One region of the Gordonia sp. AC31 genome, then DNA from elsewhere that is predicted to be linked to it. Evidence: riboswitches for the same ligand, from Rfam matches in the RefSeq annotation. Region 1 holds a riboswitch; each other region holds the start of a gene.
The links. A riboswitch is a leader RNA that binds a small molecule or an ion and turns the genes downstream of it on or off. The one in region 1 is predicted to bind thiamine pyrophosphate.
Positions count from the first base shown of each region.

Region 2: another riboswitch for thiamine pyrophosphate. It lies ahead of thiO (glycine oxidase ThiO); the one in region 1 lies ahead of thiC (phosphomethylpyrimidine synthase ThiC).
Region 3: another riboswitch for thiamine pyrophosphate. It lies ahead of Q9R39_RS19500 (TenA family protein); the one in region 1 lies ahead of thiC (phosphomethylpyrimidine synthase ThiC).
Region 4: another riboswitch for thiamine pyrophosphate. It lies ahead of Q9R39_RS23085 (3-oxoacyl-ACP reductase); the one in region 1 lies ahead of thiC (phosphomethylpyrimidine synthase ThiC).

Region 1 is NZ_JAUZVK010000013.1:91,225-98,550, reverse strand. It holds gene Q9R39_RS16350 (SHOCT domain-containing protein) at 1-70, shown strand, start outside; gene thiD (bifunctional hydroxymethylpyrimidine kinase/phosphomethylpyrimidine kinase) at 159-1,079, opposite strand; gene thiC (phosphomethylpyrimidine synthase ThiC) at 1,079-2,767, opposite strand; TPP riboswitch at 2,759-2,873, opposite strand; gene Q9R39_RS16335 (GNAT family N-acetyltransferase) at 3,084-3,431, shown strand; gene Q9R39_RS16330 ((2,3-dihydroxybenzoyl)adenylate synthase) at 3,598-5,268, opposite strand; gene Q9R39_RS16325 (salicylate synthase) at 5,426-6,766, shown strand; gene Q9R39_RS16320 (acyl carrier protein) at 6,813-7,061, shown strand; gene Q9R39_RS16315 (acyl-CoA dehydrogenase family protein) at 7,079-7,326, shown strand, end outside.
Region 2 is NZ_JAUZVK010000007.1:219,684-227,009, forward strand. It holds gene Q9R39_RS11215 (glutamate ABC transporter substrate-binding protein) at 1-632, opposite strand, end outside; gene Q9R39_RS11220 (hypothetical protein) at 629-2,080, opposite strand; gene Q9R39_RS11225 (NUDIX hydrolase) at 2,429-2,911, shown strand; gene Q9R39_RS11230 (hypothetical protein) at 2,938-3,321, opposite strand; gene thiE (thiamine phosphate synthase) at 3,638-4,348, opposite strand; TPP riboswitch at 4,396-4,507, shown strand; gene thiO (glycine oxidase ThiO) at 4,503-5,567, shown strand; gene thiS (sulfur carrier protein ThiS) at 5,564-5,776, shown strand; gene Q9R39_RS11250 (thiazole synthase) at 5,835-6,623, shown strand; gene Q9R39_RS11255 (ABC transporter ATP-binding protein) at 6,695-7,326, shown strand, end outside.
Region 3 is NZ_JAUZVK010000019.1:27,798-35,123, reverse strand. It holds gene Q9R39_RS19555 (HNH endonuclease signature motif containing protein) at 1-214, shown strand, start outside; gene rplA (50S ribosomal protein L1) at 285-1,001, opposite strand; gene rplK (50S ribosomal protein L11) at 1,122-1,553, opposite strand; gene nusG (transcription termination/antitermination protein NusG) at 1,629-2,507, opposite strand; gene secE (preprotein translocase subunit SecE) at 2,578-3,051, opposite strand; tRNA gene Q9R39_RS19530 (tRNA-Trp) at 3,091-3,163, opposite strand; gene Q9R39_RS19525 (fused (3R)-hydroxyacyl-ACP dehydratase subunits HadA/HadB) at 3,410-4,507, opposite strand; gene rpmG (50S ribosomal protein L33) at 4,602-4,769, opposite strand; tRNA gene Q9R39_RS19515 (tRNA-Met) at 4,863-4,936, opposite strand; tRNA gene Q9R39_RS19510 (tRNA-Thr) at 4,958-5,030, opposite strand; tRNA gene Q9R39_RS19505 (tRNA-Tyr) at 5,148-5,228, opposite strand; TPP riboswitch at 5,384-5,478, shown strand; gene Q9R39_RS19500 (TenA family protein) at 5,466-6,176, shown strand; gene Q9R39_RS19495 (ABC transporter substrate-binding protein) at 6,173-7,198, shown strand; gene Q9R39_RS19490 (ABC transporter permease) at 7,173-7,326, shown strand, end outside.
Region 4 is NZ_JAUZVK010000036.1:12,545-19,870, reverse strand. It holds gene Q9R39_RS23115 (hypothetical protein) at 1-1,345, shown strand, start outside; gene Q9R39_RS23110 (hypothetical protein) at 1,360-1,560, opposite strand; gene Q9R39_RS23105 (hypothetical protein) at 1,727-2,089, opposite strand; gene Q9R39_RS23100 (hypothetical protein) at 2,304-2,438, opposite strand; gene Q9R39_RS23095 (IS256 family transposase) at 2,569-3,924, shown strand; gene Q9R39_RS23090 (SRPBCC family protein) at 4,058-4,534, shown strand; TPP riboswitch at 4,615-4,712, shown strand; gene Q9R39_RS23085 (3-oxoacyl-ACP reductase) at 4,824-5,606, shown strand; gene Q9R39_RS23080 (hypothetical protein) at 5,733-6,092, shown strand; gene Q9R39_RS23075 (hypothetical protein) at 6,094-6,564, shown strand; gene Q9R39_RS23070 (hypothetical protein) at 6,737-6,961, opposite strand; gene Q9R39_RS23065 (SDR family oxidoreductase) at 7,080-7,326, shown strand, end outside.

The DNA.
Region 1 (7,326 bases):
CGACTCGGGCGCGATCACCCCTCAGGAGTTCGAGCACTTGAAGAGCAAGGCCCTCAGCGGAACCGCCTGACGGTCCCTCGACACAGACAACGCTCCCCTATGGCGCCGGTCGCCGTCGGGGAGCGTTGTCTGTTCTCCGGTTCGGGACCGGCGTCGCGTCAGTCCGCCGACCCGACGCCCACACGCCACAGCGGATTGACCGGACCGTGGCCGGCGCCCAGTGGATACGCGGCCGCCAGGCAGCGGGTCACCCAGTCCTTGCCGAAACCGACCGCCGCGGGAACGTCGTGCCCGTGGGCCAGCGCGCACGCGATCGCGGCGGCGAGGGTGTCGCCGGCGCCGTGGTCGTGCGGGGTGTCGATGCGTTCGTGGCTGAGCTCGATGAACTGGTCGCCGTCGTAGAGCAGATCGGGGGAGTGGTCCGAGGTTCGCAGGTGCCCGCCTTTCACCAGCGCCCAGCGCGGCCCGAGATCGAGCAGTGCCCTGGCCGCGTCGCGCTGCGACGCGGCATCGGTGACCGCGATGCCGGTGATGAGCCGGACCTCGTCCAGGTTCGGTGTCACCACCGTCGCGAGGGGAAACAGGCTGTGCCGCAGGGTGTCGAGTGCCGAGTCGGCGAGCAGCTGGTTGCCGTGCATCGACGCGCACACCGGATCGACCACCAGCGGAACGGATGTGTCCCGGCCGATTCCACTCGTGCGGCACTGCTCGACGATGGCCTCGATGATGGGCGCCGACGCGAGCATCCCGGTCTTCGCCGCGGCCACACCGATGTCACCGGACACGGAGTCGATCTGCGCCGCCACGGTCTGCGGTGAGATCTCCTCGAACCCGCTCACGCCCACCGAGTTCTGGACCGTCACCGCGGTCACCGCGACACACCCGTGCACCCCGAGCAGGGCGAAGGTGCGCATGTCTGCCTGTATTCCCGCGCCCCCGCCGGAGTCCGAACCCGCGATCGTCAGGACCCGTACCGGGGCCGTTCCGGGCGGTGACAGCGGGAGTCCCGTGTAGGCCTGTTCGTCGACCGTGCGCTGATTCGCGTCGACTGTGCGTCGTCGTGCGTCGTCTGTGCGCATCAGGCGCCGCCGGTCGTCTGGAGCGGGAGGTACACGCGGTTACCGGCCTCGGCGAACTCGGCCGACTTCGCGGCCATGCCCTCGGCGATAGTCCGGTCGATGTCGTCCGCGGTGACGAGACCGTGCTCCTCGGCGTAGGCGCGGACGTCCGCCGAGATCCGCATCGAGCAGAACTTGGGTCCGCACATCGAGCAGAAGTGGGCGGTCTTCGCGGGCTCGGCGGGCAGCGTCTCGTCGTGGTATGCGCGCGCGGTGTCGGGGTCGAGGGCGAGATTGAACTGGTCGGTCCAGCGGAACTCGAAGCGCGCCTTGCTCAGTGCGTCGTCGCGTTCCTGTGCCCGCGGGTGGCCTTTGGCCAGGTCGGCCGAGTGCGCCGCGATCTTATACGTGATCACGCCGACCTTGACGTCGTCGCGGTCCGGAAGTCCTAGATGCTCTTTCGGAGTCACGTAGCACAGCATCGCGGTGCCGGCCTGAGCGATCATCGCCGCGCCGATGGCCGAGGTGATGTGGTCGTAGGCCGGCGCGATGTCGGTGGCGAGCGGACCCAGGGTGTAGAAGGGGGCCTCCTCGCACAACTCCTCCTCCAGGCGCACGTTCTCGGCGATCTTGTGCATCGGGACGTGCCCGGGGCCTTCGATCATGACCTGCACACCATGCGATTTGGCGATCGCGGTCAGCTCGCCGAGAGTGCGGAGTTCGGCGAACTGGGCCTCGTCGTTCGCGTCGGCGATCGATCCGGGGCGCAAGCCGTCGCCGAGGGAGAACGTGATGTCGTAGCGGCGGAAGATCTTGCACAACTCGTCGAAGTGCGTGTACAGGAATGACTCCCGGTGGTGCGCGAGACACCAGGCCGCCATGATCGAACCGCCGCGCGAGACGATGCCCGTCACCCGCTTCGCGGTCAGCGGAACGTAGCGCAGCAGGACACCGGCATGCACGGTCATGTAGTCGACACCCTGCTCGGCCTGCTCGATCACGGTGTCGCGATACAGTTCCCAGGTCAGCGAGGCGGGATCGCCGTTGACCTTCTCCAGCGCCTGGTAGATCGGAACCGTCCCCACGGGGACCGGCGAGTTGCGCATGATCCACTCGCGGGTGGTGTGGATGTCGGCGCCGGTCGAGAGATCCATGATCGTGTCGGCGCCCCAGCGGGTGGCCCACACCATCTTCTCGACCTCGTCGGAGATCGAGCTGCGCACCGCCGAATTACCGATGTTCGCATTGACTTTGACCGCGAAGTTCTTGCCTATGATCATCGGTTCGGACTCCGGATGCCGGTGGTTCGCCGGGATGACCGCTCGCCCGATCGCCACCTCCGACCGGACCAGTTCGGGGTCGATGCCCTCTCGGGCGGCGATGAACCGCATCTCTTCGGTGATGATCCCGGCCCGCGCCCAAGCTAGCTGGGTGCTCGCGCCGTCGACCGGTTCCGGGCGGCGCCAGTTGTCGCGGGTGGGGGCGAGGCCCTTCTCGACGTCGATGCGCGCCGTCGGATCGGTGTACGGACCCGAGGTGTCGTAGACGTCGAGGTGTTCGCCGTTGGTGAGGTGGATACGACGCTGCGGGACGCGCAGGTCGCCGACCGTGAGGTAGTGCTTGGTGCTGCCCTCGATCGGACCGAGGGTCAGGAACCCTGAGTCGGCGGGTGCGCTGCCGTCGCGAGTCGCGGATACACGTGTGCCCATGGCTTGTCTCCCTACGCCGGCATTACCCGGACAGGTTCGAGCGGTCGGCGACCGCCCGTCGCCATCTCAGCCCTCGGTCATCGTGAGAGCCCCCGCGGTGTAGTTGTCGTGCGTCCGCCACCCTACAGCGCGGAGTTCGTTCGGGTCGTAGGGGTGCGCGCGACCGTCTCGATGTGCGACGACCGGACGATCGGGGTCATCAGTTACGGTTCCGTAAGGTACCGTGTGACCCGGATCACAAGCGGGGCCTATGCCGAGGTTCGGACGGCACATGTCAGTGGTCCGATGTCCACGATCAAGAGGTGAGGAGGGTCGGGTGCTACGCAAGCATCGTCAGCGACCACCACAGTCGGCGAAGTCGATCCTGCAGCAGATCTCGCAGGTGGTGCACAATCCCGACCGCGACCGGTTCGAGCTGTGGGTCGCCGGCGACCTGGTCGGCGTGCTCGGCTATTCGACCGAGACGGTCGACGGTCAGACCACCATCACCGTCCTACACACCGTGCTCTACGACGAGTACACCGGACATGGTCTCGCCACCCGACTCACCCGCACCGTCGTGCACTTCACCCGCGAGCAGGGCGCCCGCCTGCGGCCCGTGTGCACCTTCACCAAGCACTATCTCGACGGCCATCCCGGGATCGTGACCCTCGCGCCGGTGTGATCCGAAGGTAAGCCTCGGCGGCTCCGGAACATTCCTCGCCGGACCCTTCGAGGCTCGTCGCTATCGCTCCTCGCACCTCAGGGAGCAGGGGTTATGCGCTTCCTTGGGATTATGGTGCGGTGGTCGCGCTCCTCGCGCCGGTGTGAGGAGCGGGCTCCGACTCGGCTCAGCCTGCCGACGGCTCCGACAGCAGTGTCTCGCGGAGCACCTTTTTGTCGATCTTGCCTACTGCGGTGACCGGGAGCGTGCGCACGACGCGGACCACGTCGGGCAGTTTGAAGGAGGCGAGTCCGCGGTCGGCGAGGAAGGTGCGGATCGCGGCCAGCTCGAGTGGTCGGGCCGGGGGGTGTTCGTGCGAGAGCACGACTGCCGCACAGATCTTCTCACCGAGCGCGTCGTCGGGCAGCCCGACCACCGCGACCTGCCGGACCGAATCGTGGGCGAGGAGGTTCTCCTCGACGTCGTCGGCGGCGACGTTCTCCCCGGCGCGCACGATGGTGTCCTTGATGCGGCCGGTCACGGCCAGGTGCCCCGACGGCAGCCGGGTGACCTTGTCCCCGGACCGGTAGAAGCCGTCCGGCGTGAAGGACTTCTCGTTGTGCGCCGTGGCGCGGTAGTAACCGCGGATCGTGTAGGGCCCCCGCACCAGCAGTTCACCTTCTTCCCCGTCGGGGACATCGGCTCCGCCCTCGTCGACGACCCGCACCTCGTCGAGCTCCGACATCGGTGCCCCTTGCACTTGGTGCACCAAGTCACGCGGGTCGTCGGTCCGGGTGTAGCAGATCAGCCCCTCGGCCATGCCGAAGACCTGCTGGACGACGGGGCCGAGGGCCGCGTCGAGGGCGACGGCGTCGGACTGTGCCAGCTTGGCGCCGCCCACCTGCAGCAGGCGCAGGGAGCTGATGTCCGCCGGCTCCCACTCGGTCGCCGCGCACCAGAGTTGCGCGAGCGCGGGGACGAGCGCGGTCACCGTGACGCGGTGCCGCTCGATGAGGTCGAAAGTGTTGTCCGGACTGGGGTTGTCGGCTAAGACGACGTGGCCGCCCGCACCGAAGACGCCCAGGATTCCCGGGCAGCACAGCGGAAAGTTGTGCGCGGCCGGCAGGGCGACGAGGTAGGTGTCGTCGGCGGTGAGGCCGGCGACGTCCGCGGACAGCCGGGCGTTGAGGTCGTAGTCGTCGTGCGTGCGCGCGATGAGTTTCGGCAGTCCGGTGGTGCCCCCCGACACGAGGAACAGGGCGGGTAGCCCGGCGTCGGGGGCAGCCGGGAGCTCGACCGAGGCGGGGTCGGCGTCGGGGAGCGGTGTGAATCGACCAGGTTCGCCGGAGATGAAGACCTGCGCGACGTCGGGCACCCGTGACTGCAGCTCGGTCGCGAGCTCGCGATAGTCGAACCCCCGGCGGCCGTCCTCACCGATGTAGGCGACCGCGCCGGCACCGGCTGCGAGATGGGCGATCTCGGTGATCCGGTGCGCGGGCAGCGTCATCACCGGAACGACACCCGCGCGTAGGAGGCCGTACAGGGTGACCGCGAAGTCGAGGGAGTTGTTCAGCTGCAACACGACCCGTTGCGTCGGCCGCAGTCCGGCCGCGACGAAACCGGCGGCACGACGGAGGGTGGCGTCGCGGAACTCGGCATAGGTGAGCGTGCGCGGCCCGTCGGTGGAGGCGTCGGTCAGCGCAGGGGAGTCGGGAGTTCGCTCGGCGGCCAGATCGAGGCCGGCGAACAACGGGCGGTCGAGGAAGACGCCGGCGTCGCGGTACTTCTGTGCCTGTGCGTCGGTGTGGGGAGCGAAACCGTCGAGCAGATCGGTCGCGGGGTCGAGATGCGTCGGCATGAGTTCATTCAAACACAGGCAGGATAGGGTAACCTTACCGGTCGATGCAGGGCGGGAGGCCGGCTGTCGACCCGCGGGGGATTGTTTGATTAGGCTGCCCTAAGATTCCCTATGATCATCGGTGCTCGAGTGCATCACGACCGGAGGAACGAAGGACATGTCGCTGACAACCGAATCGCACGCCGCGCAGTTCGTCGACCTGCTCGCGCCGGCCTCGCCGCTGAGCGAGTCCGATGCCGCGCGGATCACGGCGGCCTGGGCCGGCTCCGGCGAATTCGGCGACCATGTCGTCTACGAGCGCGACCGGCGCTGGACCTTCGCGGCGGGTGTCCGCGCCCGCGTGGTGATCACACGCAGTGAGGTCATCGTCGACGATCAGGGCGACCGCACGACGACGCCCTGGCGCGGCGACCCCGCCGACGCGCTCGCCGCCGCGACCGCGTCGCTGTCGATTTCCGACTGGCGCGTCTACGGCTGGGTCGGTTTCGACTTCTGCGCCCCGTATCACGGCATCCTCGAGCGCGTTCCCGAGGACACGGTGCTGGCGCACCTCATCGTTCCCGAGTTCGAGGCGACTGTCGATGCCGACGGGGTCGACACCGGGTCGCTCGACGCCGAGCGTGCCGGTCGTCTCCTCGAGATCGCCTCGCGAGCAACCGTTCCCGGCGAGTCGCGGCCGGTGGACGTGCAGTCCGACCCGGACGACTACCGCGGCCGTGTGGCCACCGCTGTCGCCGAGATCGAAGCCGGGCGGTACCAGAAGGTGATCCTCTCGCGTGCCGTCGACATCCCGTTCGACGTCGACATCCCTGCCACCTACGCCCGCGGCCGCGCCGACAACAACCCCGCCCGGAGCTACCTGCTCTCGCTCGGTGACCTGCAGGCGGCCGGGTTCAGTCCCGAACTCGTCGTCGCGGTGCACGACGACCGGACCGTGGTCACCGAACCACTGGCCGGCACAAGGGCTTTCGGGATCTCCGCGGAGCAGGACGCGGCGGCCCGCGCCGACCTGCTCTCGGATGCCAAGGAGATCGCCGAGCACGCCATGTCGGTGCGCGCGTGCTTCGACGAGATCTCCTCGATCGCCGCTGCGGACACCACGGCCGTGAGTGAGTTCATGGAGGTTCGTGAGCGCGGGAGCGTCCAGCATCTGGCCTCGACCGTGCGCGGGACCCTCGCCGATCACGAAACGCCTTGGCGTGCACTCGAGGTGGTGTTCCCGTCGATCACCGCGTCGGGCATCCCCAAGACCCCGGCCGTGGAGGCGATCGACCGTCTCGAGCCCCGACGCCGCGGCCTGTATTCCGGCGCGATCCTCACCGCCTCGTCGACGGGCGAGCTCGAGGCGACCCTGGCCCTGCGCACCATATTCTCGTCCGGGCAAGGCGCATGGCTGCGTGCCGGTGCCGGGATCGTCGCCCAGTCCACGCCGGAGCGCGAGTTCACCGAGACCTGCGAGAAGCTGGCCAGCGTCGCCCCGTACGTGGTCCCGCGCTGACCGACCGATACTTTCGACCGAACATCACCACCCCAGGAGCCACCACATGTCCGACCACATCACCGAAGCCCTGCGCGGCATCCTCGAAGAGGACCTCGACCTCGCGCTCGGCGACATCAGCCGCGACTCGAAGCTGATCGACGACCTCGGGCTGGACTCGGTGGCGTTCGCCATCGGCGTGGTGGCGATCGAAGAGCGTCTCGGCGTGAAGCTGTCGGAACGGGAGCTCTTCGAGTCCAAGACCGTCGGAGACCTCGAAGACCTCATCCGGTCGAAGGCCGGCACCCCGGCCTGAGAGGACCCGGACCCGACATGACTGTGGAGACCCCAGTGCAGACGTACGCCGAACTGCTCGACGCCGCGTTCGACGAGCAGGTGACGGCGTGGACGGCGCAGGCCGAGCGGGATCATCGATTCCCGCGGCCCCTACTCGAACACCTCGGTGCCGAGGGCGTCTTCGTCCGCAAGTGGGAGGACCGCAAGGTCACCGACCTCCACGACCATTTCGCCCTCGGCGCACATCTCGGCGCGCTGGGCTCCGCGGCCATCGGAGTGGGTGT
Region 2 (7,326 bases), on a different contig from region 1:
GCGGCGCAGACCCGCTTGTGGGCGAGCTGCGCCGGACCGGTCACGTTCGAGTTCCGGAACGACAGGATGCGCTGGGACGCGACGTAATAAGGAGCCGAGAAACTGATGTCGCGCAACCGGTCGCAGGTGATGCTCATCGTCTTGATCACCAGATCGACCGTCATGTCCCGCAGGGCGTCGATCCGCTGCGCCGAGCTCAGCACCTGGAACTCGACGCGGCGGTCGTCGCCGAAGATGGCGCCGGCGATCTCGTGCGCGATGTCGACGTCGAAGCCCTGGATGTCGCCGGTGATCGGATCGCGGAAGCTGAACAGGTTGGACCCGATGTCGAGCCCCACGATGAGCCGGCCCCGCTCGAGGATGCCGGCCATCGTCGAATTGATCGGCATCTGAGCAGGCGGCGGCATCTGGGCGGGCGGCCGCAGGGTCAGGGTCGCGTTGCAGGCCTCGGAACTCGGCGGCGGTTCGACGGGCACGTCGAACTGGACGCCGGGCAGCATCGGTTGCCCGGCGGTCGCCGTCGGTGGGGGTGAGTCGGGTGCGGGGAAACGCACGCAGCCGGTGGCGACGAGGCCGGTGAGCGCGAGCAGGACCACGACGGTCAGCAGGCGGCGAGGCGAGGGGACGGTCATCGGTACTCCCGGATGCGCGGGATGAGACCGCCCACGACCGCGACGCCGGCGAAGACGGTGAGCAGCAGGATGCCGGTGCCGGTGAACCCGAGGACCCGTTGCGCGGTGTTGATGTCGTCCCGGAAGGAGTTCCGGGCAGTCGTGATCGCATCGACCAGCGCGGTGTCCACCGCGGTGTAGGCGCGCGCCGAACTGTCCGGTCCGTCGCCGACGGTGTGCAGGCGCGCGAGACCGAAGTTGCCGGTCTGGATGTAGCGGCGGACCGCGGCGTCGGTGCGGCGCCACTCGGTCAGCGCCGCCGTGACCGTGTCCAGTTGTTCGCCGGTGACCGCGCTGTCGCCGTCTTCGGTGCCCTCGCGGACGTCGTCGACGATGTTGCCGATCTCGCTGGTCGCCGCGGAGAAGCTGCGCTCGAGACCGCCCTGATCGCCGCGGCGGATGAGCGAGAGCGTCTCGGCCGACCGCGCCTGCTGGGTGAGGATCCGGGCGGCGGTCAGGTCGCGGAGCGGGTCGGCGCCCTCGGTGCGGGCGTCGCTGGTGGCGGCCACCGACATCAGACCGGAGGCGAGCAACCACAGGGTCCCGACGCTGAGGGCGAAGATGGCCGCCACGATGCCGATGTTGAACCGCCGCCGGGTCCGCCGCGCCAGGTAGCGCGACGTCAGGACAAGCGCGGCGAGCAGGAACAGCAGCGGCGCGTACACGGTCCAGGGTGGACGGGTGAGGGTCTGCTGGGGGTCGGCGATGGCCATCGATCGCCGTTCGTAGAGGCGCTGGGCGGCCGGGAGGATCTGGTCCTGCATCATCGACGACGCCTGGCCGAGATACGCCGATCCCACCGGGTTGCCGAGCCGGTTGTTCGTCCGCGCCGTCTCGATGAGTCCGCTGTAGACCGGGATCGAGGTGGACAGGGTCTCGAGATCGGCGCTGACCGCCTGCTCGGCTCGGTCCGACACCATGCCGGAACCGGGTTCGCTGGAGGTACCGGTGGCCAGGATCAGCGACGACGACGCCGTCGCGAGCGCGTCGGAGTAGCGCTGCCGCAGATCGGGGGTCTCCAGTCCGCCGGAGATGAAGGCCGCGTTCGCCGACGCATCGGCGATCGACAGCGAGCTGTAGAGAACCTGCGCGGCCTCGGCGAGCGGTTCGGTCCGATCGATGAGGCGCTGCAGGGTCTGGGTGCGGTCCTCCAGGACCGTCGAGGCGTACAGGCCGGTGCTCAGACAGCCGAGCGCCAGGATTCCGCAGATGATGATCAGCTTGCCGGGGGTCGTGACGGCGAAGTGGCGCAGGGTCTGGAACGGGGACTGGGCGCGTTCCCGGGCGGTGGCGACGAGTTCGCGTCGGTCGGCGAGCACCTGGCGGATCGGGGGTGAGGCCTGTGCCGGACGGATCGTGCGACCGCCACGCGTCAGCGCCGTCCGCACGGAGGACGCGTCGCCGGTCACCTACCTGATCCCTTCTCAAACGCTGGATCGTCTCCGGTGCGGTCCTACGGTCACCGGTTCCCCGTTCCGGATTCGCGTGACCGGGCGATCAACGTCAGGGTTGTGTCATCTGGGTCATCGTTCACCGGGTCGTGCGTGTTTCACCCTATGTCATCGTGCCGGGTTCCTCCCGAGTCGACCGGCGCCGCGCCGCCGACCTCGGCGGTTCGCGCGTGCCGGGTGCTCGCCGACGGCACCTCGAGGTTCCGAGCCGCGATGAGAGGGCTTCGCGGTCTCCCTGGCAGGTGTTGCGCATCTCACTTACGGTGGAGGCACCCGGTCGGGGCGACCGGGATGCGAGGAGGCGTGGTGCGCGGCGACGGCGACGGCTGGGTGATCGATCCCGACGGTTCTCGATACTGGGGTATCCACGGCGCGGCAGGTCTGCTGCTGCGGGCGCCGCTGCCGGACGGATCGACCGGGGTGCTCCTCCAACACCGCGCCGCGTGGTCGCATCAGGGCGGCACGTGGGCGCTGCCCGGCGGGGCCCGCGACTCGCACGAGGGTGCCATCGACACCGCGATCCGCGAGGCCGAGGAGGAAGCCGGGATCACCGCCGACGACCTGCGCGTCGTCGCAGCGGTCGTCACCCTCGAGGCGCCCGGCGGATGGACCTACACGACGGTCATCGCCGAGACGGACTCGCCGGTCCGCACGGTCGCCAACTTCGAATCCACGGAACTGCGATGGGTCGACGAGAAGCGCGTCGATCAACTCCCACTGCACCCCGCGTTCGGAGTCGCGTGGCCCGTCCTCCGCGACCGGATCGCGATGCTCGATCCGCAGAGCTGAGGCCCCGTTCCCTGAGGAGCCCGGGGTCACACCCCGGCGCGGTCGGACTCCAGCAGTCGGTTCGCCCCGGCGACCAGCGCGTGGACGTTCGCCTCGTCGCTGCTCGCGCCCTCACCGACGGCCCAGGCCTGCCGGCCGTCGTGCTCGCACAGCAGGAACGTCGTGACCATGCCGTCGACGACCCGCTGGTGCAGCCGGACGATCTGAACCGGGGCGCCGACGTCGTAGAGGATCGAGGTCATCGCACCGACGGGGCCGGCGGCGACGGCGCTGCGGGACATGATGCGGTCGGCGATCGCGAGCGTCGCGCGGCACTCGACCAGGTCGCCCGAGTACGGGACGGCAGAGAAGGAGCCCAGCCGGATCGTGCCGCCACGGGAGTACTCGTCGGTGAATTCCTGCCAGGTCATCCCGGCGGCCTCCTCGTGCATCCCAGGGGGAAGCGGGCGGCCGAAACGTGCGGCGAACTGGTCGCCGTCGTGCCGGTCGTCGCGCTCGGTCCACGAACAGGATCGACGAGGTAGATGAAGAGGGTGCATCTCGAAAACCGATTTCGGTCGAAGAACGGATGACCGACTGGAGAGCGCAACCGACCCGCAGCGGGGGGTCGGTCAGATTCAGACCCCGCTGCGGCGGGTTACGAGAACGCTCGTGATGCACAACATGATCGGTCCACCATAGACCCGCGACACCGACCGGGCAAACGTGTTTCCGCCAGGGGAACCGCTAGAGCATCCCGGCGAGGTCGGTGGCTGCGGCGGCCGGGTCATCGGCCGCGGTGATGGCCCGCACGACGACGATGCGCCGCGCCCCGAGCGCGGTGACCTCCCCGACGCGGCCGGCGTCGATTCCGCCGATGGCGAACCACGGCTTGGCTGATTGTGTTGCGGCAGTGGAGGACACGAGGTCGAGGCCGGCGGCGGCGCGGCCCGGTTTGGTGGGGGTGGTCCAGCACGGACCGACGCAGAAGTAGTCGACGTCGTCGTCGGCGATCGCGGCGGCAGCCTGCTCGGGGTCGTGGGTCGAGGCGCCGATGACGACGTCCGGTCCGACGATCCGGCGGGCCGCCGACGGCGACAGGTCGCCCTGTCCGACGTGCAGGACATCGGCCCCGGAGAGCGCCGCGATGTCGGCGCGGTCGTTGACCGCCAGCAGGGCACCGTGCGCGTCGGCGACCGTCCGCATGCCCGCGAGGATCTCGAGTTCCTCGCCCGCCTCCAGGGTCCCGAATTCGCGCTCGCCCGGCGAGTTCTTGTCGCGCAGCTGCACGATGTCGACGCCGCCCGCGAGCGCCGCGTCGACGAAGTCGAGCAGATCACCGCGTTCGCGCCGGGCGTCGGTGCACAGGTACAGGCGGGCCGTGGAGAGCCGCCGGCGACGGTCCGTCGCGGAGCCGGGGTCCGTCGACGCGGAGCTGGTGCGGTTCGGGGTCGTCACGCCGACCAGGCTAACCGGACCCCCGACGCCCCGGCGTAGGGTGGATCGCACGAACACACGGGAGTCCGGATCGGCCGGGCTGAGAGTGCGGACAGATTCCGCTGACCGTCGAACCTGATCCGGGTCATTCCGGCGAAGGAAGGTGATTCCCAGCGTGGATTCCCCACCGCAGCGCCCTGCCCACCGCGCCCTGACGGTCGTCGGGGGCGGTGTCATCGGGCTGACCTGTGCGCTCACCGCGGCCGACGCCGGATGGCGGGTTCGCGTCCTCGACGCCGGCACCGACGAGCGCGCGTCCTGGGTCGCCGGCGGCATGCTCGGTTCACTCGGCGAGGGTCATCCCGGCGAGGACGCGTCCCTGGCCCTGTCGGTCGAATCGGTCCGGCTGTGGCCGGCGCTCGTGAAGCGGCTCGACGACCCGGGTGTCGTCACCGCCACCGACTCGCTGTTCGTCGCGGCCTCGGCCACCGACATCGAATACCTGCGGCATCTCGCCGATTTCGTCTGGGCCGGGCAGCCCGCCACCGATGCCGCGCTGCAGTCGGTGACCGGCCGCGACATCCGGACCCTGGAACCGTCGCTGAGCTCTCGACTGGTCGGTGGCTACCGCGCGGTCGGCGAGTGGTCCGTCGACAACCGGCGGCTGCTCGAGGCGTTGCGCGCCGCCGCGACGTCGGCGGGTGCCGAGTTGGTCTCCGCGCGCGTCGAATCCCTGGCCGACCTCGACGACCTCGGTTCCGACACCCAGATCCTGCTCGCCGCTGGACTGGGCACCGCGGCCCTCTGGCCGGGTGTGGACCTGCATGCGGCGAAGGGGGAGATCCTCCGCCTGCACCGCACGCGCTGGTCGGTGCCGCCGCCCGGTCACGTCGTCCGGGCACGCCTCCACGGGCGGGCCGTGTACCTGGTGCCGCGCGAGGACGGAGTCGTCGTCGGCGCCACCCAGTACGAGGCCGAGGGGACGGCCGACCGCGCGCCGCAGGCCGGCGGGGTCGCGGATCTGCTCGCCGACGCGATCGAGGTCTTCCCCGGGCTGCGGACCTACGAACTGACCGAAGCGGGGGCCGGTCTGCGGCCGTGCACCGCGGACGGATTGCCGATCGTCACCCGTGTGGACACACGAACGGTCGTGGCGACCGGGCACGGGCGCAACGGGATCGTCCTCGCCCCGGGCACCGCCGCCCGCGTGTTGTCGATTCTGGAAGGAGCAGAGGAATGAGTATCACCGCCAGCATCACCGTCAACGGCAAGAGCGTCGACGTCGGCGCCGACACGTCGGTGCGCGACGTCGTCACCGGGCTGGGGTTGCCGGACCGGGGGATCGCGGTCGCGGTGGACGGCGCGGTCGTCCCGCGCGGCCGCTGGGACCGGCACACGATGACCGACGGTGCCGTCGTCGAGATCGTCACGGCGGTGCAGGGTGGCTGACCTCGCCGATCTGAAGCCCGACGCCTCGCGGACCGAGCAGAAGTCCGGCGACGAGACGATCCCGGATGCGGACCATCTGCGCATCGCCGGTCGCGACTTCTCGTCGCGACTCATCACCGGTACCGGCGGCGCGTCGAATCTCGCGACCCTGGAACGCGCGCTGGTCGCGTCGGGGACCGAGCTGACCACCGTCGCGGTTCGGCGCGTCGACGCGGCCTCGGGCACCGGGGTCTTCGATCTGCTGCGCCGGCTCGACATCGCCGTCCTGCCCAACACCGCGGGCTGTCACACCACCGCCGAGGCGGTCCTGACCGCCCAGCTGGCGCGCGAGGCGTTCGAGACCGACTGGGTGAAGCTCGAGGTGGTCGCCGACGAACGCACCCTGATGCCCGACGCCATCGAACTCGTCGACGCCGCGGCCGCACTGGTGGCCGACGGTTTCGTCGTGCTGGCCTACACCAACGACGATCCGGTCCTGGCCGCGCGACTCGCCGATCTCGGGGTGGCGGCGGTGATGCCCCTCGGATCGCCCATCGGGACCGGACTCGGAATCCTCAACCCGCACAACATCGAGATGATCGTCGACGACTGCCACACCCGCTTCGACGACCCGCTGCCGGTCATTCTCGACGCGGGCATCGGCACGGCGAGCGACGCGGCCCTGGCGATGGAACTCGGTTGCGACGGCGTGCTTCTGGCCACCGCCGTGACCCGGGCGGAGAACCCTGAACTGATGGCGACGGCGATGCGGCACGCGGTGACCGCGGGCCGCCTGGCCGCGCGTGCGGGCCGGATCCCCAAGCGTTTCTGGGCGCACGCGTCCTCACCCGGGCGCGACCGGGACTGACCCGCGGTCCCGCGGCAGGCCGTCCGAATGACAGACCGGGCCGCTCGGGGTTCGGCGGCTATGGTCGAGTCGTGTTGCAGGTAGCGAATCTGACGAAGGACTTCGGCGGTCAACGCGCGGTCGACGACCTCACCTTCGAGGTGGGGCCGGGACGGGTCACCGGTTTCCTGGGCCCCAACGGTGCGGGTAAGTCGACGACCATGCGGATGATGCTCGGACTCGACCGTTCGACATCGGGCACGGCGACGATCAACGGGCAGCGCTACCGGGACCTCGAGCATCCGCTGCGGCAGGTCGGTGCGCTGCTCGACGCCCGGTGGGTGCATCCCAATCGCAGTGCGCGGTCCCACTTGCGGTGGCTCGCGGCGAGCAACCGGATCCCGGCCGCCCGCGTCGACGAGGTGCTCGAGACGGTCGGGCTCACCTCGGTGGCCAAGAAGCGCGCCGGCGGCTTCTCGCTCGGTATGTCGCAGCGGCTCGGGCTGGCGGGTGCCCTGATCGGCGACCCGCACACACTGCTGTTCGACGAGCCGGTCAACGGCCTCGACCCGGAGGGCATCGTGTGGATCCGCGGGTTCATGCGCAAGCTCGCCGCGGAGGGGCGGACGGTGTTGGTGTCGAGCCATCTGCTCACCGAGATGTCGCTCACCGCAGACCATCTCGTCGTCATCGGGCGGGGCCGGCTGATCGCCGACTGTTCGGT
Region 3 (7,326 bases), on a different contig from region 1:
CGCGCCCTCCGCAAGCTCCGGGCGCTGCTCAGGGAGCAGGGGGCCCGGCGATCAGTCACGCCCCGACGCCGTCGGCTACGGCGACCGCGGCCGGCGCCTCGAACTCGCCTACCGAGAACTCGTCCATCCGCGAACACCGCCGGAGCACCTCACCACCCCACCGCTGACCCCGGTCGAAGCCGCACTCGCACGCATACTCACCGACCACGCGTGATTGCACACAACACGAGGGGCCCGGCATCGGAATGCCGGGCCCCTCGTGGGTGTCAGCGCGCCTGATCAGATCAGGCCTGCGGTGCCTCCGCGAAGTTGCGGGTGACCGCCGGGTCGACCGGGATGCCCGGGCCCGTCGTCGTGGAGACGGTGACCTTCTTGATGTAGCGGCCCTTGGCGGCCGACGGCTTGGCGCGCATGATCTCGTCGTAGGCAGCGCCGTAGTTCTCGGCCAGCTTGGCCGGGTCGAACGAGGCCTTGCCGATGACGAAGTGCAGGTTCGCAGCCTTGTCGACGCGGAAGTTGATCTTGCCGCCCTTGATGTCGTTGACGGCCTTGGTGACATCGGTGGTCACGGTGCCCGTCTTCGGGTTCGGCATCAGGCCGCGGGGTCCGAGGACACGCGCGATACGGCCGACCTTGGCCATCTGATCCGGGGTGGCGATCGCGGCGTCGAAGTCCAGCCAACCGCCCTGGATGCGCTCGATCAGATCCTCGGCGCCGACCTCGTCGGCACCGGCGGCGGCGGCCTCGGCGGCCTTGTCGCCGGCGGCGAACACGATCACGCGGGCAGTCTTACCGGTGCCGTGCGGCAGATTGACGGTGCCTCGAACCATCTGGTCTGCCTTACGGGGGTCGACGCCCAGCCGGATCGCGACCTCGACGGTCGCGTCGGTGTTCTTCGACGACGTGTCCTTGGCCAGCTCCACAGCCTCCAGCGGGCTGTACAGCTTGGTCTTGTCGACCTTCTCGGCCGCGGCCGCGTAGGCCTTGCTCTTCTTGCTCATTGCTCTGTTCCTTCTCCGCCGTCAGTCGGCGGGGTGTGTGGTGCGGGCCGAGCCGGCCCTCCCACGGTGATGATGAGGTCTGTCAGCCTTCGACGGTGTCGAGAGCGCGAGATCGCAAGCTCACTCGACGGTGATGCCCATGGACCGAGCAGTACCGGCGATGATCTTCGCGGCCTGGTCGATGTCATTGGCGTTCAGGTCTTCGGCCTTGGTCTTGGCAATCTCACGGACCTGGTCCATGCTCACCTTGCCGACCTTGTTGGTGTGGGGCTCGCCGGAGCCCTTCTGCAGGCCGGCGGCCTTCAGCAGGAGCTTCGCAGCCGGCGGGGTCTTCAACTTGAAGTCGAAGGAGCGATCTTCGTACACGAAGATCTCGACCGGGATGACGTTGCCGCGCTGCGACTCGGTCGCCGCGTTGTACGCCTTGCAGAACTCCATGATGTTCACGCCGTGCTGACCAAGCGCCGGACCCACGGGCGGGGCCGGGTTGGCCTGGCCTGCCGAGATCTGGAGCTTGATGATCCCGGCGAGCTTCTTCTTCTTGGGAGGCATCTTCTGTTCCTTGCTTGTTTCCTTGCGAATTCACGCCCGCTGGAGACGTGAAAGTTCTGGGTTGGTGGTCCGGCCCTAGATCTTCTCGACCTGGTTGAACCCGAGCTCGACCGGCGTCTCGCGACCGAAGATCGACACGAGGACCTTGACCTTGCGCTGCTCGGCGTTGACCTCGCTGATCGACGCGGGCAGCGTGGCGAACGGGCCGTCCATGACGGTGACCGACTCGCCGACCTCGAAGTCGACCTCGATGACGTTCGACGCGGCGGCAGCTGCGGCCTCCACGCCCTCGGCAGCGGCACCGCGCGACGCGGCGGGCTTCTTGGCCTCGGTCCGCGGCATCAGGAACTGCAGCACCTCGTTGAGCGAGAGCGGCGACGGCTTGCTGGTCATCCCGACGAAGCCGGTGACACCCGGCGTGTTGCGCACGGCGCCCCACGACTCGTCGTTGAGCTCCATGCGGACGAGGATGTAGCCCGGCAGCACCTTGCGGTTGACCTTCTTGGGCTGGCCGTTCTTGATCTCGGTGACCTCTTCGGTCGGCACCTCGACCTGGAAGATGTAGTCGCCGACGTCGAGATTCTGCACGCGGGTCTCGAGGTTGGCCTTGACCTTGTTCTCGTAACCGGCATAGCTGTGGATCACGTACCAGTCGCCGGGCGCGCGCCGGAGCTGCTTGCGCAGTTCCTCGACCGGATCGACCTCCGCCTCTTCAACCAGGGCCTCTTCGACAGGGGCCTCGTCAGCGGCGGCCTCGTCAACCGGGACCTCGTCGGCATCCTCGGAGACGGTGTCCTCGGCGGGGGCCTCGTCACCCTCGACGACCACGTCGTCGGCGACCGCGTCACCCTCGGTGTCCACCGCGTCGGTCACGGCCGCGTCGACAGCATCGACGTCGGCAGCAGCCGCGTCGACGGAGTCGGTCGAGGCGAGTTCGTTCTCCGGGGTGCTCACTGCAGCCCACGCTCCTTATGGTTCATCTGGCGGTCGTGTTTCTCGTCGCCGGCCGAGCCCACCGCGTGGGTCAGCCGAACAACCAGAGCACGCCCTTGGCGAAGGCGAGGTCGAGGCCGGCAATGAACGCGGTCATCACGATGACGAACACGAGCACGACGATCGTGTAGGTGATCATCTCGCGCCGCGTCGGCCAGATGACCTTCTTCAGCTCGGCGACGACCTGCGTCAGGAAGACCCAGATCCGTACGAACGGATTCCGGCTCTCCTCGGCAGACGCCTTCTTCTTGGTCTTGCGTTCCTTGACGGCGACGGACCCCGTGTCGGAGTCGGCGTCACCGTCGGTTGCACCCGCCGCCGAGCGACGTCCGCGAGCCGAGCGCTTACCGGACGGACGCAGCTCCTTCGCGGTTCCGGTCGACGTGTCGTCGTCCGTACCCGCGTCGGTGGCCTCGTCGCGACCGTCGAGCTCAGCCGCGGCCGAATCGGCCGCAGAACCCTCTGCGGCGTCTTTGGCGCGGGCGGCCCGGTCTCGCTTGCTCAACTTCGCGGTCCTCTCGTCAGCGTGTGCCCTTCACCAGGGCAGGGGCGACAGGACTTGAACCTGCAACCTGCGGTTTTGGAGACCGCTGCTCTGCCAATTGAGCTACGCCCCTTTGCGACGCCCGCCACCGGAGTGGTCGGCGTTGCCGTCCTTCTCGATCCGACCTCGCGGCCCGTCGACGTTTCGTCGCCGACAAAACCAACGCGCCACCCTATGGGTAGCGCGCAAGTCTGAATCAATCAGACACTTCAGTGTAGATCACCGGGGCGGTGGACCCAAAACGGGCTCGCCTCCGCTCCCCCGACGACCGTACACGCCACCCGTCCGTGAGCCGCCGGAACGGCTCGCGGCCGGTCGATCAGTTGAACTGGATGACGGCCTGCGCGCGTCCGAAGATCCGGCGGTCACCCTGCTTGGCGGTGATCGCGATGGTCCCGCGACGAGTTGCGGGATCGAGCGACTTCACCTTGCCGGTGAAGTCGACGGCCGCGCTGTCGTCGGCCGGGACGTACACCGGGCTGGTGAAGCGCACGTTGTACTCGCAGAAGGCCGCCGGGTCGCCGATGAACTCGGAGACGAAGCTTGCGCCGAGCCCCATCGTCTGCATGCCGTGCGCGACGACGTCGTCCATGCCGGCCGCTTTCACGACGTGGTCGGAGAAGTGGATCGGGTTGGGGTCGCCGGCCACGCCCGCATAGTTCGCGAGATTGCCGCGCGTCAGCAGGTAGCGCTTGGGCGTGAGTTCCTGACCCACCGTGAGCGTGTCGAAGTCGACGGCACCGAAGGCGCCCGGCGACTGCGTCGGGTCGGGGAGGTCGTAGCGACCCGCCTTCGGCTCGACGGTGTGCCCGGACTCGCCGATGGCGTCGACCTTGATCATCACGTGGTCGAGGGACGCCTCGAGTTCGGGGTCGACGTCCATACCGGGACGCGCGGCCAGGGAGGTCCACGTGGTCATGACCGGCTCGTCGTGCTGGTTCCAGATGACGTTCTTGGTGACCATCAGGTCGATCATCTCGGGACTGCTCACGTGCCGGAACGACTCGAGCGAGACGTCGCAGATCAGGCGGTCCCCGACCTTCATCGGCTGGTGGTAGACCAGCCGCTGGTCGGTCTGCATGATCTGCCACATGTCGTAGCCGGTGACGACGTCTTCGAAGAGCTTGCGCTGGGCGATGATCCCGAGCACCGACACGTAGGTCGGCGCGGCGATCAGGCGGTCGTGACCGAAGGCCCGGGCGCCCTCCTCGCTCCAGTGGGTCGGGTGCGCATCCTGCACCGCCATCGCGTGCTTACGGATCTCCTCGCGGCCGATCTCGTAATAGTCGTCGACCGTGTAATGGAAGCCGACAAGGCTCTGGGTGTGGGCGGCGATCTCGTCGGGGGTCGGCTTCGCGCCACCGTTCGACGCCTCGTCCGGAGGATCCTGGATCTCGGCTCCGCTTACCTGTGACATTGAGCTCTACTCCTTCGGCCGACACAGCAAGACGGGCTGCCTCATCGAGAGGCAGCCCGCTGCTGGTGGTACTTCGAAACGGCCGACGACGGCGTCAGCGCGATTCCTTGTGCCCCTGGTGCTTGCCGCAGTTCGGGCAGAACTTCTTGATCTCGAGGCGATCGGGATCGTTGCGGCGGTTCTTCTTCGTGATGTAGTTACGGTGCTTGCACACCTCGCAGGCCAAGGTGATCTTGGGGCGAACATCTGTTGAGGAGGCCACTTGATTGCCTTCTTTCGGGTGGTACGTGGTCGGGTTCGGAAGTTCCCTCAGGGCTTGCGACCCTTGCGCTCGGTTCCGGTCGGACCCGATGTGTAGCGGTGGAGGGACTCGATCCCTCGACCTCACGATTATGAGTCGTGCGCTCTAACCAGCTGAGCTACACCGCCCCGCGGACTTCTCGTCCAGCGAGCCCCCTGACGGAATCGAACCGTCGACCTTTTCCTTACCATGGAAACGCTCTGCCGACTGAGCTAAGGGGGCGTGCCCCGGGCGGTTGTGCCCGAGAGCCTTAACGAGGTTACACACTCGCGTCTGCGCTAGACAAATCGCTGGTCGGAGACCGTCTGTAGAGCAGTTTCGCGAGAATGGACCACGCTGTGGCAGGTATAGGATTCGAACCTATGTAGCTTGCGCGACGGATTTACAATCCGCTCCCTTTGGCCGCTCGGGCAACCTGCCGTGCCGCTCTTCCGGCCACCGTGACGGCCGTACGAACAACGCCGTGAAGAATACAACGAACACCGCATCAACGCGCAAACCGGCTGGTCAACAGGCCGGGACACGGTCGTGGCACAGGCGTCCCACTGCGACCCCCACTCCTGCTACTGTGGCTGCGTTCTGACACGGGGTGCTCCGCGACGCGGGGCTGAGATGAGACCCGAGAACCTGTCCAGGTAATGCTGACGAAGGGATGTCATGTCTGTGCATGCGCGCATGCCGGTCTCCGGCCGATTCTCCGACCACCTCTGGGAGGAGACGAAGGGGTTGCGGACGGCGATCGACGACCTCGAGTTCCTGCGGCGGCTCGGCGACGGGACGCTGCCACTGGAGGTGTTCCGCACCTACATGGAGCAGGACTCGCTGTACCTGGCCGGGTACGCGAAGGCCCTCGCCATCCTGGCGTCGAAGTCCCCCGACCCGCAGACCGCGGGGTTCTGGGCGAACTCGTCGGCCACCGCGGCCACCGTCGAGTCGGCGCTGCACGGCGACCTGCTCAACGGCGGCCAGCTGCCTCCGCGTGAGGGCGAACCCGAGCCGTCGCCGGCGTGCCTGGGGTACGTGTCCTATCTGACCGCCGTCGCCGCGACCGAGTCGTATGCGGTCGGCGCCGCCGCGGCCCTGCCCTGCTTCTGGATCTACGCGGAAGTCGGCCGGGCCCTGGCCGCGAGTGCGGCCCAGGTACTCGCCGCCGACCCGAACCACCCCTACGCGCAGTGGGTGACCACCTACGACGCCCCGGAGTTCCAGGAATCCGCCTCGCGGGCAAGGGAACTCGTGGACGAGGCCGCGGCGCACGCCGGCGAGCGGGAGCGGGCCGCGATGGCCACGGCGTTCACCGTCGCCACCCGGTTCGAGCTTCTGTTCTGGGACACCGCGCTGAACCCGCAGCCGTGGCCCGCCGCATGAGCGCCCGCGCGCGCCGCCTCCTCACCGTGCTCGCCGCCGCGGTCGTCGCGTCGTCGGCGATCACCGCATGCGGTTCGGGCGCCGATTCGGACGGCACCATCCGATTCGCGCTCGACTGGTCCCCGAACACCAACCACACGGGATTGTTCGTGGCGCAGCAGCGCGGCTGGTTCGAGGAGGCCGGACTCGACGTCGAGATCCTGCCGTACAACAACACCGCCGTGGACACCATCGTGGACGCGGGCAACGCCGAGTTCGGTATCAGCACCCACAACTCGTCGACCTTCTCGCGGGCATCGGGCGCGCAGACCATCTCCGTGTTCGCGCCGCTGCAGAAGTGGGCCACCGGCATCGGTGTCCGCGCCGACCGCCGCGACATCACGAGCCCGAAGGACCTCGACGGGAAGACATACGCCGGTTTCGGCGACCCGGGCGAGGAGAAGACCCTCGAGCAGGTGATCCGAAACGACGGCGGCACCGGCGAGTTCACCTCGGTGACCCTCGGGACCTCGGCTTACGAGGCGGTCTACTCCGGTCAGGCCGACTTCACCGTCTCCTATCTCGCGTGGGAGGGCATCGAGGCCGAACATCGCGGAACCCCGATGAGGTACTTCCACTACACCGACTTCGGATTCCCGGAGGCATACGCGATCGTCGTCGACGCCAACGAGGACTGGCTGGCGGACAACCCGGACCGCGCGGCGGCCTTCGTGACGGCGCTGCAGCGCGGTTACCAGGCGGCGGCCGACGACCCGGACGCGGCGGCCCGCGACCTCCTCGCCGCCAACCCCGGTGCGTTCAACGACGAGCAGTTGGTGTTCCAGAGCCAGCGCATGCTGGCCGGTCAGTACATGAAGGACGCCGACGGCCGGGTCGGGCGACAGACGCTCGAACAGTGGGCCGGGAACTCCGGGTTCCTGTACCGCAGTGGTCTGCTGACCGGCCCGGACGGGGCGCCGCTCACGACCGAGCCGGACTGGTCGACGTACTTCACCAATGACTACCTCGACACCCCTCGGTAGCACCGGCCTGCGTCGCATCGCGCCCGCGCTCGTCGCGGTGGTCGTCCTGGTGGCGGTCTGGCAGGTCTACGTCGACGTCAGCGGAATCCGGCCGCAGGTGCTGCCGTCGCCGTCGCGCGTCGTCGCGC
Region 4 (7,326 bases), on a different contig from region 1:
CGAAGACCGCCGACACGATGCAGAGACCATCCGCACTCTGAGAGAGCGATACACCGCTGCGGTCGAACAACTCGCCAACGACTCGACAACGATCAGCCAGGCCGGCGTCTACGCGATCGCGGCACTTGCCGACGACTGGCTCAGCATCACTCAGACCGCCGATGCACAAGTGTGCATCAACCTGCTCTGTGCCTACCTGCGTAGTGCACCGGTTGACGCCAGCGCCACCGAGCTCCCGTCAGATCAGCCGGTACGCGACACGATCATGCGCACGATTGCCGCTCACCTCACCGCTCCCGACCCCGACGAGTCAGCAGGGACCGCGTCCAAAACGTGGCGAGACCTCGACTATGACTTCACTGGAGCGCACCTCTACGACGTCAACCTAGACCGAGTTGTCTTCCGAGGTGAACGCACGGACTTCACTGACGTGCATTTCCACGGACAGAAGGCGTCGTTTCGAGAGACTGAATTCCGAGCGAGCAGAACACGTTTCGAACGCGCGGAGTTTCACAACCGAATCACCTCCTTCCACGATGCGAAGTTCCACAGCGAACACACCGCATTCTTCGGAACGAAATTCAATGGTGTGTCGATCTTCTTCACCAACGCCCAGTTCCATGGCGACGCCATCCATTTCGAGGATGCGGTCTTCATGAACCAATCGGTCACGTCCTTCGCCGGTGCACAGGTGTGGTGCCGGAAGGACATCTCGTTTGATGTCGCAGAGTTTCACTCATCGCGGACCAATTTCGACTCGGCCGAGTTCCACACCCCCGTCGCCACGTTCGCCGACGTCCAGTTCGACAGTCGGCGCACGTCCTTCCAGAATGTTCAGTTCTACACCGACCAGGCATCATTCATGCGCTCTATATTCGACGGGAAGACCACCTCGTTTAGAGAGGCCCAGTTCCATGGCACAAGCCTGATCTTCGACGAAGCCAAGTTTCGTGCTGAGACGACGTCGTTCATCGATGCCGAGTTCAGCAGCTCAAGTACGTCCTTCAGGGCCGCCAGCTTCAACGGCGCCGGTGCGAGCTTCCGTCACGCCAAGTTCGCAAGCGACACCACAACCTTCGCGCTCGTCAAGTTTGAGACAACCAGGCTCTGCGAGTTCGTCGACCCAGCCGCTTGGAAGAGCATGGTGTTCGACTGGGACGACGACCTAAGCAAGAAACCTGACAGTGTCACACCCGCTAAGTGGCCACCGCTCGCGAGTGACCCAGACGACGCCGCCGAAGAGAAACTGCGGGAGAACGGCTCCGGGGGTCGGGCCGGACGCATGGCACGTGGGTTGACGGTGGCTCAAAGGCTACGAGGGCGATTGGCCGCGAAACGCCGATGACCATGCTCCACTGCTCACTTGCGGTCTTTCCACCGCTCGTTCGCTGATTGGCGGGTCATGCCGGAGGCCGCGCCGATGTCGGCCCACGAGCGGCCCAGCCGGCAGGCCTTGGACGCCGCGGCGTCGAGTGGCGCGTCGGCAGCCCTACGGGCATCCGCGGCAGCCCGGATCTCGTCGACGACATCGATCGGGTCGAGATATTCGCGCTGCCACACCGCTCGTGCGGCCTCCGCGACCTCAGGCCCGCGGTGTTGATTGTTCTTCGCTCCGCAAATCTCTGTTAGGCAGTCTATTTGAGGATGAGTCCTACAATGATCCCGACGGTGAAGGCGATGAGTGGGTAGGTGATGAGATATCCGACCCATCCGGTGAATAAACGTTTCATGGGGTTGTTCCGGTTGGGGTTTTGATGGTCGAGTTGAACCATTGTTGTTCGATGGTGGTGAACTCGGTGTGTAGGTTCTGCCAGTCGACGGCTTGTGAGGTCGAGGTCAGTATGGACAGGTAGGCGTTGCCGGTATCGGTGGTGTAGGACAGTTGTGACCGCCGAATGTGTAGCTGCTGGCCGTGGTGGAAGTATGTGCCTTCGTCCTGACTGAGCGCCCCGGCGAGAGTGACGCTGTGCGACAGGATGGTTGGGGTGTCAAGCGTGGCGATGTCGCGTGCGGTGCCGACCTCGCCGAGGTGTAGGGGTGGGGTTCTGCCCAGGTCGAAGTACTGGATCGCCACGTTGGGCAGGAACATCGGGGCCGGGTTGTGCGGGCGGATCAGGATGCGGCTTGTCCTCAACGAGATGGTCTTCGCGTTGTCTGCCTCGATCCACGGATGCGGCGCTGCGAACGCGAGTTCCCCGGTGGCTTGGCGCAGGAGTGCGGGATGATTTGAACGGTCTATGGCGTACTCAACGGCTGCTATCACTTCGTGCTCCTTGGCCGGCAGCGTGCTGGCTTATGTGCCGTCACAGGATGACCCCTAGGTAACAGCCTACGGCGAAGGCGAGACCGGACGGCGCCATGTGCAGCGGCCCGTAGACGAGGAACTCCAGTGTTCCTCCGTCGAGATAGGTGCGCGAGCGTCCGTTGACAGGATCCACCCCGTGGGATTCCACCCATGAGGGTCGGTCGCGTGACACGCTGTGGCGTGGTCTGGCCCGTTTTGTTCTCGATGAGTGGGCGTGTCAGATGGTCTGTGTGAGTTGATCCGGAGGAGGAATCATGAACGCTATGGCTGTTGACGACCACGACGCTACGGATGTATCAGATGCTGCTGGGCTTCGCCGGGAGGTGTTCTCGGATGCGCTGATTGATCACGTACTCGCCGAGACCCGTTCGCGAGGGTTGGAGTTGACTGGCAAGGACGGCTTTTTGAACGAGATGCTCAAGGCCGTCCTTGAGCGGGGCATGGGCGCCGAGCTGACCGAGCATCTGGGCCGCGATGCCCACGCCCGTGGCGGGGACGGAAACCACCGCAACGGCACTTCGCGCAAGACCGTGGCCACCGAGGTCGGCCCGGTGGAACTGGATCAGCCCCGCGATCGGCAGGGCTCGTTCGCCTCCCAGCTCGTCCCGAAGGGCGCCCGCCGGCTCGGCGGGCTGGAGGACCAGATCATCTCGCTGTACGCCGGCGGAATGACCGTCCGGGAGATCGAGCACCACCTCGCGCGGACCCTGGGGGTGGAGCTGTCGCACGAGTCCATCGCCAACGTCACCGACGCGGTCCTGGACGAAGTCGCGGCCTGGCAGCACCGCCCGTTGGAGGCGTTCTACCCGGTGGTGTTCCTGGACGCGATCCACATCAAGATCCGCGATGGAGCCCACGTGAAGACCCGCGCTGCCCACATCGCGGTCGGGGTCGATCTTGAGGGCGTCAAGCACGTGCTCGGCATCTGGGTGCAGGCCAAGGAAGGCGCGGCGTTCTGGGCCAGCGTGTGCGCCGAACTGGCCAATCGCGGCGTCAAAGACGTCCTGATCGTGGCCTGCGACGGGCTGACCGGACTGTCCGAGGCGATTGCCGCGACCTGGCCTTTCGCCGAGGTGCAGACCTGCGTGGTGCACCTGATCCGGGCCTCGATGCGGTTCGTGTCCTACAGCGACCGCAAGAACGTGGCCAAGGCACTCAAGCCGATCTACACCGCCGCCAACACCGAGGCCGCCAGAGCCGCACTGGAGGCCTTCGCCGAATCGCCGCTGGGCGCCAAGTACCCCACCGCCGTCAGGTCGTGGGAGGCCGCCTGGGAGCGGTTCATCCCGTTCCTGGCCTTCGGCCCAGCCACACGCAAGCTGATCTACACCACGAACTCGATCGAGTCGCTGAACTACCAGCTGCGCAAGATCACCAAGAACCGCGGGCACTTCCCCAGCGATGCCGCCGCGATCAAGCTGCTATGGCTAGCCATACGCAACATCGAGGACCGACGAGACCGAGAACGCGCCAAGGACGCTCAACGCCGAGCAGACGGCCACGCAGGCCCCCGGAAATCGATCCCCAGACTCGTCGAAGGCGCCACCATCCACGGTTGGCGAGCCGCACTGGCCGAACTCGCACTGGCCTACCCGGAACGCTTCGACCCCCACATGTGACAGACATCACTAACCAAAACTCACACAATTATCTTGAAAGGCTCCGTGATGTCGGAGCGCGGTCGTACGGTGGGGTGAATCGCATCCGAGCTCGCCGCCAGGCCGAGTCCGACCGGAAAGGTCCCACCTCCCCATGACCGCCATCAGCACAATCGACCGCGGACCGCGCGTGGTCGCCCGCAGCGTGACCGTGAACGCGCCCGCCGACGAACTGTTCGCCCTCGTCAACGACCCTCGCAAGCACGGACTCGTCGACGGGTCCGGAACGGTCCGCGACAACGTCCAGGGGCCGGCCACCCTGCACCCCGGCGCCAAGTTCACCACCGCGATGCGCATGTACGGCGTGCCGTACCGCACCACCTGCACGGTCACCGAGCACCGTGACACCCCGGCGGAGAAGGTGATCGAGTGGGCGAACCCCGCAGGGGCCCGGTGGCGCTGGGAGTTCACCCCGGCGGGGGACGGAAAGACGACGGTCGTCGAGAGCTTCGACAACCGGCCGTCCAAGCTCGGCAGGTTCTACGAGATCGTGGGGGTGTCCAAGCAGAACGCGGCGGGCATCACCGAGACGCTGTCGAAGCTGGCGGCCAGGTACGAGACCGCGGGATGACCACGCACTGACTCGCACCGACACGCGTTTTGCGGATCGACGTGGGGACCGCGCGCCGCGACGGCCGGTGATCTATGGTGGTCCGCGACACGGGGTGCTGCCCATCCGGGCGGCTGAGATCACACCCGTCGAACCTGATCTGGGTAGTTCCAGCGAAGGAATGTCGATACAGCACTCGCGTCCACCACAACGGTGGTCTCGGTGCCGTCGCCGATCGGACGCGCCCTGCGTTGCCGAGGAGCGGAGCCGCATCGCCACCCTCGCCGGGAACACCGGGAAGTGAGTGGCAGTGGATATCGGCAACAGCGTGCGGATCGACGAGCAGGTCGTCCTCGTCACCGGCGGCGCCCGCGGGCTCGGCGCGGACATCAGTCGCGCCTTCTCCAGAGAGGGCGCTCTCGTCGTCGTCAACTATCACCGCAGCGAGTCGGCCGCCGCCGACCTCGTCCGTGAGCTCGGCGAGGACCGCACCGTCGCACTCCGCGCCGACGTCACCGACGACGACGAAGTGCACGCCCTCGTCGACGCCGCCCGTCGCCACTTCGGCGCGCCCGTCACCACGGTCGTCAACAACGCACTGGTCGACTTCGAGTTCAACGGAGACGCCCGCCCGCGACCGGAGACGCTGACCTGGCACGACTTCGACTCGCAACTGCGCGGTGCCGTCAAGGCGACCCTCGCCACGACCCAGGCGACGCTTCCGGGCATGCGGGAGGCCGGCTTCGGACGGATCGTGAACATCGGCACCAATTTGTTCCAGCACCCCGTCGTGCCGTACCACGACTACACCGCCGCCAAGGCCGCCGCGCTGTCGCTGACCCGGACCCTCGCCACCGATCTGGGGCCGGACGGCATCACGGTGAACATGGTCTCCGGCGGTCTGCTGCGCACCACCGCCGCGAGCGCCGCCACGCCTGCAGAGGTGTTCGACCTCATCGCGTCGGGGACGCCGCTGCGCCGCGCGATCACGCCGGCCGAACTCGCCGACGCGGTGCTGTTCTTCGCCTCCCCGTGGGCGCGGGCCGTGACCGGGCAGAACCTCATCGTGGACGGGGGACTGGTCAAGGGGTGAGGCGCGGCGGCGCCGATCGCACCGAGGGCGCGCCCTCGCACCCGCGCGCCCTCGTGCCCGCGCGCCCTCGCGCCCTCACACGTGCGCGCCCTTGCCGGTGCAGGTCGGGTGGGGGAGGCTGGAGTCATGCAGTTCCCCTCGGTGGTCTTCTCGCGGACGGCCGAGGGCCGCCGGATCGCCGAGGCCGAGGCCGCTGTCGCCGAACTCGACCAGCGCCTCGCGGAATGGGACGAGCAACGAGCCCTCCTGGCCGCCGACGATCTCGGCAGCGACCCGCACCGGGACGTCCCGCGAACCTGGCCCGCCGTCGCCGAGTCCGCGGCCTCCGCCGCCGGGCGTCTCGCGGCTCCGCTGTCACCGGCGGCGCTGGAGGCCGAACGCTCCGAACTCCGATGGTCGGGCGTGGGCAAACTGATCGGGGCCGGCCTCTCGGCGGCGGTGCTCCTGGCTGTCCCGCTGACGCTCGTCCTCAACGCGGTGATCTGACGTGCCGCTGATCCTCGCGCTGGTGGTGTTCGCGGTCCTCGCCGGTGTGGTCGCGTGGATCGCGTCGACCGGATGGCTCGTGCGCTCCGGACTGGAGGACCTCGCCCGCCACCGTCGGCTCAGCCGGGGGACCGACCCGGCGCAGCTCACCGCCGAGCGCGCCGTCGACACCGCGCGGCGCACCCACGCGCTGGCCTCCGAGGCGCTCGCCGCGACCCTCGACCGCTGGTATGAACTCCGCTCCACGCTCGGCATCGGCACCCCGCTCGAAGCCGAGTACCCCGCCGTGAGGGACGCCCTCGACGGCGACCCCGCGTTCGCCCGCCTACTGGAGCGGGCGAACGACGCCCTGGTCGACAGCACCACCGACCGTCCGAGCAGAGTGGCCGACCTTCTCGCAGAGGCCGCCCGCCTGGACGCGCTGACGCTGGCCGTGCGCGACCGCATCTATCGGGCGAGACGCGCGCCGTGACCGGGCAGAACCTCATCGTGGACGGGACTGGTCAAGGGGTGAGCCTGTCAGGTCCTCCGAAATCCGCTACTCCGCCTCGGAATCCGCTACTCCCGTGGAGGTAGCGGATCCGCAGGCGGAGTAGCGGATGTCGAGCTGGGCGGGTCGACTGCCCGTCGTGCCGGGTCTCGGATCAGGGGGTGCCGGTGCCCTCGTCGGCGGCGGGGGAGGTGTTGGTGCCGCCGTCGTTGATCTCGAAGCGGGTCCACTTGCCGTCCATGTCTACCTCCATGGCGTACCCGAGCGCGTCGTCGGGGACCTCGACCGTCTTGAACCAGTCGTACGCCTTGGTGTCGTCAGCGAACTCCTTCTCCTCGATGACGTTCTGGTCGGGGTCCACTACGCGGTAACGGGGCATGCTTGCTCCTTCGAATCGATGGAATCCGGTCGTATCCGCAGTGTGGGTGATCCGGCGTCATCTCGCATCCGGTCAGGACGCGTACGGTCGGAATCCCCGACGTCTCAGGAGGCCTGCCGTGACCACCGATCCCAACGCCCAGCCGCTCGTCGACCCCACCACAAAGTACGAGGTCGACATCCCGATGCAGTCCCAGCCGGTGCCGGGGCTCGCATCCGAGCTCGAGCCGCCGGCCGATCACGGTGAGAGGTCCTACATCGGTCACGGCAGACTCACCGGCCGCCGTGCGCTCATCACCGGCGGAGACTCGGGTATCGGTCGCGCGGTGGCGATCGCGTACGCACGCGAAGGGGCCGACGTGGCGA